DNA from 3 places in the Pantoea sp. SGAir0430 genome. Region 2 is predicted to be linked to each of the others. Evidence: riboswitches for the same ligand, from Rfam matches in the RefSeq annotation. Region 2 holds a riboswitch; each other region holds the start of a gene.
What was found. Region 2 has a riboswitch for thiamine pyrophosphate ahead of E7738_RS20115 (FAD-dependent oxidoreductase). Riboswitches for the same ligand answer to the same signal wherever they lie in the genome.
Positions count from the first base shown of each region.

Region 1: it holds a riboswitch for thiamine pyrophosphate, as region 2 does, so the genes downstream of both, thiM (hydroxyethylthiazole kinase) here and E7738_RS20115 (FAD-dependent oxidoreductase) in region 2, are expected to answer to the same signal.
Region 3: it holds a riboswitch for thiamine pyrophosphate, as region 2 does, so the genes downstream of both, thiC (phosphomethylpyrimidine synthase ThiC) here and E7738_RS20115 (FAD-dependent oxidoreductase) in region 2, are expected to answer to the same signal.

Region 1 covers NZ_CP039427.1:453,815-457,057, forward strand. Annotated here, with positions in the region: gene ahpF (alkyl hydroperoxide reductase subunit F) at 1-683, shown strand, start outside; gene E7738_RS02225 (hypothetical protein) at 736-933, opposite strand; TPP riboswitch at 1,279-1,375, shown strand; gene thiM (hydroxyethylthiazole kinase) at 1,409-2,194, shown strand; gene thiD (bifunctional hydroxymethylpyrimidine kinase/phosphomethylpyrimidine kinase) at 2,191-2,991, shown strand; gene fbaB (class I fructose-bisphosphate aldolase) at 3,138-3,243, shown strand, end outside.
Region 2 covers NZ_CP039428.1:251,366-254,608, reverse strand. Annotated here, with positions in the region: gene E7738_RS20130 (RES family NAD+ phosphorylase) at 1-154, opposite strand, end outside; gene E7738_RS20125 (hypothetical protein) at 147-824, opposite strand; gene E7738_RS20120 (6,7-dimethyl-8-ribityllumazine synthase) at 995-1,432, opposite strand; TPP riboswitch at 1,598-1,717, shown strand; gene E7738_RS20115 (FAD-dependent oxidoreductase) at 1,844-2,788, shown strand; gene thiS (sulfur carrier protein ThiS) at 2,772-2,969, shown strand; gene E7738_RS20105 (thiazole synthase) at 2,973-3,243, shown strand, end outside.
Region 3 covers NZ_CP039427.1:2,673,429-2,676,671, reverse strand. Annotated here, with positions in the region: gene thiE (thiamine phosphate synthase) at 1-103, opposite strand, end outside; gene thiC (phosphomethylpyrimidine synthase ThiC) at 103-2,025, opposite strand; TPP riboswitch at 2,117-2,217, opposite strand; gene E7738_RS12715 (Rsd/AlgQ family anti-sigma factor) at 2,369-2,875, opposite strand; gene nudC (NAD(+) diphosphatase) at 2,964-3,243, shown strand, end outside.

The DNA of each region.
Region 1 (3,243 bases), on a different replicon from region 2:
CAGCCAAAGAGGGTGGCCTGCACGCCATCGAAACCGCTTCCGGCGCAGTGCTGAAATCACGCAGCATCATCATTGCTACCGGCGCACGCTGGCGCAACATGGGCGTTCCGGGCGAAGAGCAGTATCGCACCAAAGGTGTAACCTACTGCCCGCACTGTGACGGCCCGCTGTTTAAAGGCAAACGCACGGCGGTGATCGGCGGCGGTAACTCCGGCGTTGAAGCGGCCATCGATCTGGCCGGTATTGTCGAGCACGTCACGCTGCTGGAGTTCGCCAGCGAAATGCGCGCCGATAAAGTGCTGCAGGATAAACTGCGCAGCCTGAAAAACGTCGATGTGATCCTCAACGCGCAGACCACCGAAGTGAAAGGCGACGGCAGTAAAGTTACCGGTCTGACCTACATCGACCGCAATAACCAGACCAGCCACGAACTGGCGCTGAGCGGTATCTTCGTCCAGATTGGTCTGCTGCCTAACACCAACTGGCTGGAAGGCGCGGTAGAGCGCAACCGCATGGGCGAGATCCTGATCGACGCCAAAGGCGAAACCAGCCTGAAAGGCGTATTTGCCGCCGGCGACTGCACCACGGTGCCGTACAAGCAGATCATCATTGCCAGCGGGGAAGGGGCCAAAGCGTCACTGAGCGCGTTTGATTACCTGATCCGCACCAAACCGGCTGAATAAGTTTTGCGATAGCCACGCAAGCGCCCTGCAACCTGTGTTGCGGGGCTTTTTTTTATCCCAGCCAGCGACGCGCCTGTTCATCGCTGATATCGCGATAATAAATTTTATGGATGCGCTCGCCGCAGCGTTTGCATTCGGCTTCGAGGTACGTGGAGTACCGGTAACGGCCGCCGGGGGCAACGGCGCCTTGACGGGAAATGGTGATATTGTGCCAGTGGTGCGCGTGCGGAAGAAAACTGAATAAAGTCATTAGCGATTCCGGGTGAAGGTGAAACAGCGGTCTTCAAATCCGGAAGGGAATTAGGCCGTGTTACGCCGCCGGCCGGTTTGATATTAATCAAGTTGCGCGCTTTCTCCTCTTTATTTCCCGCCTACTGCCCCGGCAGATTAAATTAACTATCCTTATGAATTTTCGGTATTTTGGGGAAATTGATCTCCATCGATTTGTTTGTATTTTCCTGATGATCAAAAAATCATGAAAATTGATGGCGCACGTATTTTTGCTCATCGTTGTCCGGCAAATAAAGCGCACCCGCCGCAGGATTTACAACTTTAAGCTGACCCTTTATGCTGTGAAGGCACGTCTGACACGGACGTGCATGACTCGGGGTGCCCTTCTTTGTGAAGGCTGAGAAATACCCGTAATACCTGATCTGGATAATGCCAGCGTAGGGAAGTCAGATGCCTGACCGCATTCGCCTTCCTGATTGCCGGTTGGGAGCCTTATGACACAGCCTGACCCTCTTTCCCCGGCGCAACTCGCGCACTCTCTGCAACTGCTGCGGCAGCAGGCACCGCTGGTGCACTGTATGACCAACGACGTGGTGCAAACCTTTACCGCCAACGTGCTGCTGGCACTGCAGGCTTCGCCCGCGATGGTGATTGATGGCGATGAAGCGGCGCAGTTTGCCGGTTTTGCCGATGCGCTGCTGATCAACGTCGGTACGTTAACCCGTGAGCGCCGCGATGCGATGCTGGCGGCGGTACAGGCCGCTAACCAGGCCGGCACACCGTGGACGCTCGATCCGGTGGCGGTAGGCGCGCTAACCCTGCGTACGGAATTCTGTCAGCAGCTGCTGAGCCTGCGACCGGCGGCCATTCGCGGCAACGCTTCAGAAATTCTCGCCTTAGCCCACCAGGGCACAGGTGGACGCGGTGTGGATAGCGCGCATCAGGCCGATGCCGCACTGAACGCTGCGCAGCAGCTGGCGCAACGCTGCACCACTATCGTCGCGGTAACCGGCGAAGTCGATTACGTCACCGATGGCCGCCAGACGCTGGCAATACCCGGCGGCAGCCCGCTAATGACGCGCGTGGTCGGCACCGGTTGTGCGCTATCCGCCGTAGTCGCGGCGTGCAGCAGCCTGCCGGGCGAGCGCATCCAGCACGTGGCAGCGGCCTGCCGCGTAATGTCACTGGCGGGAGAGCAGGCCGCGCGCAGCGTGGCAGGGCCGGGCAGCTTCGTCGCCGCTTTTCTCGATGCGCTGTGGACGCTGGAGGTGGCGGCATGAAACGCATCAATGCATTGACCATTGCCGGCACCGATCCCAGCGGTGGCGCGGGTATCCAGGCGGATCTGAAAGCGTTTTCCGCGCTCGGCGCGTACGGCACCAGCGTGATTACCGCGCTGGTGGCACAGAACACCCGCGGCGTGCAGTCGGTGTATCGCATCGAACCGGCATTTGTCGCGGCGCAACTCGACTCGGTGCTGAACGACGTGCGCATTGACGCCGCCAAAATCGGTATGCTGGCGGAGACGGCGATCGTTGAGGTGGTGGCAGAGAAGCTGAAACGCGCCAGCCTGCCGTTTGTGGTGCTGGATACGGTGATGATTGCCAAAAGCGGCGATGCGCTGCTGTCGCACGATGCGGTAGCCAGCATTCGTGAACTGCTGCTGCCGCAGGTATCGCTGATCACGCCCAATCTGCCGGAAGCCGCGGCGCTGCTGGGTTGCCGCATGGCGCAGGACGAGGCGAGTATGCTGCAGCAGGGCGATGCGCTGCTGGAACTGGGCTGCGAAGCGGTGCTGATGAAGGGCGGTCATCTCAGCGATGCGGAAAGCCCGGACTGGCTGATCACCCACGCCGGCCGCCAGCGCTTTACCGCACCGCGCGTTAACACCCGTCATACGCACGGCACTGGCTGTACGCTGTCGGCGGCGCTGGCGGCATTGCGACCGCGCCATGCGGACTGGGCGGGCACCGTAGCGGAGGCCAAGGCCTGGCTGCAGCAGGCGCTGCTACACGCCGATTCGCTGGAGGTCGGCCACGGCATTGGGCCGGTGCATCATTTCCATCAGTGGTGGTAGGGCGTAACGCCAGATTGCCGCTTTTTCACTGCGTATCCGTCTGAAAAATGGAGTCAGCAATTTGCCAGCCTGGCGCGTTTCGGTCCAGGCTGTGGGGGCGAATCGGCAGGTGCCGGTTCTTTTCCAGCCATTTATCAGGAGCGAACATGACGGACATCGTACAGTTATTGGGTAAAGAGGCGGATACGCTTCTTCAACATCGCTGCATGACCATTCCAGCGGACAGCCTTTATTTGCCGGGCGCGGATTATG
Region 2 (3,243 bases):
GCGACAGATGGACCCGGTGCAGAATGCTTCCTGCTGAAAGCGTAATAAATGACAGCTGAAGTAAAGCGCCTGGCAATGGCGCACCTTCTTCGGCAGTAATAACAGGCAGAGTTGATAAATCATCAGGTTGCGCCGCAGTGCTGCGCTTATCCATGCGTTATTCCTTCCATTTCATCCAGAGCGGCGTCGATGACGCGTTGCGCTTCGGTTAGCAGTAGATCCTGTGGCCGTTTGCCCGCAAGGAAACTGTTATTCGACAGAAACCACAATGCGATAGCCCAACTGTCTTTGTGTCCGGCAAAAATCCTGAGGATTTGAGCCAGTGGTTTAACCGGGCGAAAATGCGTGTCGCGATCCAGGCCATAATCGGGGAAATAATCTATCCCATTGTGATTGATGGCAAATATCTGGCCGCTTTTTTTCCATTTATTCGGCTGAGCGCTCGGATTTGTGGAACTCAACCCTGCCAGTTGCGCCACTTCTGCGGCGCTGAGCCAGTTTCCGCTCTCCAGCACGGCATTGCGCGCCTCTAGTAACATCGCCGCTTCTTTGAGTAAATGAGGCGAAGCTGGCACGCGCGGTAACATCGCACTGGCCAGTTGCTCCAGCGATTCCTGCCGCTGCCGCTGCTGAAAAATTGCAAACATGGATGAAGCGATTGCGGAAAGATTTTCTGACAGGTTGCGCAGCGTCAGCGCATCGCCTGGATGGTCGAAAGTAATGGCAACAACGTGACTGGCATGTGATTTTGACAGCCGACCCTGAATCTCCTGCGGGGTACCTGTCAGTGCAGAAACTCCGGTGTGATCTTTATCGCTAACCATCAGTTAACTCCCGCAAGGTTATTTAGGTTATCTGATTTTAAAGATATCCCGAATAACTTGCAATGGCATTGACGGTGCTGCTTTAAGTAAGCAAGAGGCGAGAGGTAAGAGGGAGCACACTGCAGGAAACGGATTGTTAAAAGTGGGAAAAGCTAACAATCCGTTTGAGGTTAGTCGATCTGTAGCTGATGAATCATCAGGGCGGCGCGGGCGGCTTCTTTGCCTTTTTTAATAAAATGTTCGGTATAGAACGCTTCAATCGCGTCGACCGGCTGAAAATTGTGCGGAGTGAGTGATACCGAAAACACCGGAACATTGGTGGCGAGCTGCACATTCATCAGGCCATCGACGACGGCCTGAGCGACAAAGTCATGGCGATAGATGCCACCGTCGACCACCAGCGCGGCGCAGACAATCGCATCAAATTTGCCGGTTTCGGCCAGGCGTTTAGCCAGCAGCGGCATTTCGAACGCGCCGGGTACGTCATAGCTTGTTAATGTATTTTCGACGCCTTGTTCTGCCAGTTCCTGCTCAAATCCCACCAGCGCGTTGTTCACGATCGCCTGATGCCATCCTGCTTTGATAAAAGCCACACGAAACTTATTCATAATGCTTCCATGATTAGCTGAAAAATTTATAAGTGAATAATAAAAAAGTCTTTTTTATCATCTGCCCACTATCCGTTTGGTATACCATATGTTGCAATTTTGATCCACAACGCGGGCAGTGCGGTTAACGTGCTGCTTGACGCCAGCCAGCGCCTGCAATACAAATAGACGCGTCGGGGGAGTCTCGCCTGAGAGACTGAGAGGCTAATAGCGCACTGCGCGGCTTAGCGACCCTTTGAACCTGACCCAGTTGATACTGGCGTAGGAAGACTGACGGCTCATGTGCAAAGCCGTCTGGCGCAAAGGCGAGCCCGATCGCTGGCGTCGATTCCCTTCACCTGTATCTGCGGGTCTCAGTTATCACTGAGAGGCCGATGTGAATTTCCCAGATTATTTACCGGAACGTTGTTCATGAGCCGCTGGAGCGTGCTCGGTAGCGGCGTGTCCGGGCTTTGTGTTGCCACGCTACTGGCTGAGCGCGGCGAAACCGTCGAGGTCATTGATGATGAAGCGCGTCAGCCTGCCTCGTGGTTTGCCGGTGGCATGCTGGCGCCGTGGTGTGAAGCAGAAAGCGCGCCAGCGGAGGTGATTACCCTCGGCCAGCATGCTGCGGCCTGGTGGCAAACGCGCTTCAGCAGCGTGGTGCATCAGGGTACGTTAGTGCTGGCACCGCCGCGTGATAACCCGGAGTTAAACCGCTTCGCGCGCATGACGACGGCGCATCAATGGGTTGATCCGGCGTCGCTTGAACCGGCGCTGGAAAACCGGTTTGCGCGCGGACTGTTTTTCCCGCGCGAAGCACATCTCGATCCGCGCCGTGCGCTGGCTGAACTGCGTGACAAACTGCTGCAGCGCGGTGTCCGCTTTGATGCGCGCCAGCCATCGGGCCGGATCATCGACTGTCGCGGTATCCATGCCAGAGCGCAGCTCTCCGGCCTGCGCGCGGTGCGTGGGGAAATGCTGATCCTGCAGAGTCATGAGGTGACATTTTCCCGGCCGATTCGTCTGCTCCATCCGCGTTTTCCCTGTTATCTGGTGCCGCGTCGCGACGGCCACTTCATGCTCGGTGCCACCATGATCGAAAGCGACGATGCCAGCGCTATCAGCGCGCGCGCCATGATGGAACTGCTCAGCGCGGCCTACACCCTCCATCCGGCGCTGGCGGAAGCGCGCGTCATCGAAAGCGGCAGCGGTCTGCGTCCGGCATGGCCGGCTAATCTGCCGGAAATCCACTATCACAACGGTATTTTTTATCTTAACGGCATGTATCGTCACGGTTTTCTGCTGGCACCAATGATGGCAGAACAGCTGATGCAGCGCCTGTCCGGGGAGGTTAGCCATGAATATTCAGCTTAACGGCCGCACCATCAGGACTGAGGCCACCAGCCTCAGCGAATTGCTGATCGAACAGCAAATCGATGCGGCCTGTGTTGCCACCGCCTGCAATGGCGATTTTGTGCCGAAAAGTCAGTATGCCAGCCTGCAGTTGCAGGAAGGCTGGCAGCTGGAAGTCCTGTCACCGATGCAGGGAGGCTGAGCGATGTTTTACGATTTCACGCCGCAGTCACGCTTGCTGCTCGGCACCGCAGGCTACCCTTCACCGGCGATTTTGCAGCAGGCGATCGCTGCCTCCGGCAGCGAAATTATCACTGTCAGCCTGCGCCGCGAAGGCACGGCGGGCGCGGCGTTTCGCGAGTTGCTGACCGGCCTGAATGTGCGCGTGCTGCCCAATACCGCTGGCTGCCACACGGTCAAAGAGGCCGTCACCACCGCGCACATGGCGCGCGAGCTGTTTAACACGCCGTGGATCA
Region 3 (3,243 bases), on a different replicon from region 2:
GGGTGCGCACGCCGGCTGCCAGCAGGCGTTCAATCCACAACACGCTGTCGACAACCGGATAGAGCCCCAGTTTTGGCGCGGTGGCAGGGAAGGCTTCAGTCATCATTTTTCCTCTTTCAGGGCATCGGCGGCGTGATACAGCTCGCCGCCACGGCTACGGAAGGCATCGGACATTTGCGCCATGCCCAGCGCTATCGGCTGGGCTTCAGCCTGCTGGCGGGCGGCAAATTCGCGCACTTCCTGGGTGATTTTCATTGAACAGAATTTGGGGCCGCACATGGAACAGAAGTGGGCCACTTTGCCGGATTCCTGCGGCAGGGTTTCGTCGTGATAGGCCCGCGCGGTATGCGGATCGAGTGCCAGATTAAACTGATCTTCCCAGCGGAACTCGAAGCGAGCTTTCGACATGGCGTTGTCGCGGATCTGCGCGCCGGGATGGCCTTTAGCCAGATCGGCTGCGTGCGCGGCGATCTTGTAGGTAATCAGCCCCTGCTTAACATCCTCTTTATTCGGCAGGCCAAGGTGCTCTTTCGGCGTGACGTAGCACAGCATCGCACAGCCAAACCAGCCGATCATGGCGGCGCCAATCCCGGAGGTAAAATGATCGTAGCCCGGCGCGATATCGGTCGTCAGCGGGCCCAGCGTATAAAACGGCGCTTCATGGCAGTGTTCCAGCTGCTCGGTCATATTGCGGCGGATCATCTGCATCGGCACGTGACCGGGGCCTTCAATCATGACCTGCACATCATATTGCCAGGCGATTTGCGTCAGCTCGCCTAAGGTACGCAGTTCGGCAAACTGGGCTTCGTCGTTGGCGTCCTGAATCGAGCCGGGACGTAAACCATCACCGAGCGATAGCGCGACATCATAGGCGGCGCAGATTTCACAGATTTCGCGGAAATGCTGGTAGAGGAAGTTTTCCTGATGATGTGACAGGCACCACTTCGCCATGATTGAGCCGCCGCGCGACACGATGCCGGTCAGCCGTTGTGCGGTCATCGGCACATAGCGCAGCAGCACGCCCGCGTGAATGGTGAAGTAATCAACGCCCTGCTCAGCCTGTTCCAGCAGGGTATCGCGGAAAATGTCCCAGTTAAGATCTTCTGCGATGCCGTTGACCTTTTCCAGCGCCTGATAGATTGGCACCGTGCCGATCGGCACCGGACTGTTGCGCAAAATCCACTCGCGCGTTTCATGGATATAGCGGCCGGTCGACAGATCCATCACGGTATCTGCCCCCCAGCGCGTGGCCCACACCAGTTTTTCCACTTCCTCTTCAATCGACGAACTTACCGCCGAGTTGCCGATGTTGGCGTTGACTTTCACCAGAAAATTGCGGCCGATGATCATCGGCTCCGATTCCGGGTGATTGATGTTGGCAGGAATGATGGCGCGGCCGCTGGCCACTTCAGCGCGCACGAATTCGGCGCTGATATTCTCCGGCAGCTGCGCACCAAAGCCGTGACCGGCGTGCTGCTGTAATAGCGTTGCACTGCGGATACGCTCACGTCCCATGTTTTCGCGCAGCGCGATGAACTCCATCTCCGGCGTGATAATGCCCTGACGCGCATAGTGCAGCTGCGTGACGCGGCGACCCGCTTTGGCCCGGCGCGGCAGCGGCAGGTGTTCAAAACGCAGATGATCCAGCCCGTCATCCGCCAGCCGCTGCTGACTGTAGCTTGAGCTGAGTGCGCTGATGGTTTCGCTGTCGTTGCGTTCGGCGATCCAGCCGGCGCGCAATTTTGCCAGACCCTGATGCACGTTGATGGTCGCGTGGGGATCGCCATAGGCACCGGCAGTGTCATACACCGGCACCGGTTCATTTTCTGCGTATTGCGGATGATCTTTGCTGCCGCCGGTGTGCGTCGGGCTGAGCTGAATTTCGCGCATCGGGACGCGGATATCCGCGCGGCTGCCGCTGATCCAGATCCGTTTGGAGTTAGGGAAGGCGGTTCCCTGGAGCGAATCGATAAATTTTTGCGCCTGCGCGCGTTGTTCACGACGTGAGGTTTTAGCATCAGACATAGCAAGTTTCCTGAAAACAAGGGGAAGCTGCTTGTCCGGAGTCCGGAAGGAGTAACAGAAACGGTGCCGGGCGCCTGACTGCACCGTGCTGATCACATCTACTCTTGTTCCCTTCGCAGGTACTAACCTGATCAGGTTCCGCGGATCCCGAATTAACGGTCTCAGCCCCTAAGGGCACTCCGACAAGTTTACGTTTTACGCGATAAGCGACTTTACTGACTGCTGCACGCTGCGCTTATATCGCAAAGTTTGATTGTGGATTGTCGTTAAAAAGACAATAAAAAAGCCCATTCAGCATAAAAGGGCTTTTCCAGAATAACAAGTCTTTTACAACTGCAGCGGTTCAGGCCGGACGAGCAATGGTGCTGTCGTTGGCCACCGGCGGGCGCGCCAGCTGGTTATCCCAGGCGAGCTGAATCAGTTTGTCTTCCAGCGTAAAGCGTGACTCCAGCGCTTCGCCCACTTCTGACAGCGCCTGCTGGAAATCCACGCAGTTGTCGTCATTAATGGCCTGCTGCAGATGGCTGTCATACAGTTGCATCAGCCGTTCAGTATTGCCTTCCAGCGCCGGATAGATCTGCGCCGCCGCAATCATCGGGCTGTCGCCGGACATCTCGCTGATGATGCGCTCGTAAACGCTGAAGTGGCCGGTAGAGAGATAGTCCACCAGACGATGGCAAAACGCATCCAGCGCCTGTTCATCCAGCGCGGTCAGCGCTTCTTTGTTCGGCTTCATGCCAATTAACTCGTAATAGGTGACGAGCAGCTGTCGACGGGCGCGCAACCATGAGTCGACTAATTCATTACCGCCACCTACACGCTCGGTCAGGTTATCTAACTGGGTAAGCATACGGGGCTCCAGGTGAGTTATAGTTGTTTATTACACACTTAACATCAGGATTTCAGCGTGCCATTTGACGCTAAGGACAACGATTAAGATGCAACGTGAGATCTCAAGCGTAGACGCTGGCTGGTGGATTGTCAGCTCCGCGCAGAAACTTTGGTTGCCGCAAGGCGAGTTGCCGCATGGCTTATCCGGCGAGTTTGGCCTGACCGGCAGCAGCGGCAGAGTGATTGGCGAGTGGCAGGGCGAAAACGTCTGGCTGGTATGCGAAGCGCGTCCGGACAATATGGCCTCGGTGCGCCAGCTGATTGACGAAGATGTCGGTCTGTTTCAGCTCGCCGGGCGCGGCGTGCAGCTGGCTGAGTTCTACCGTT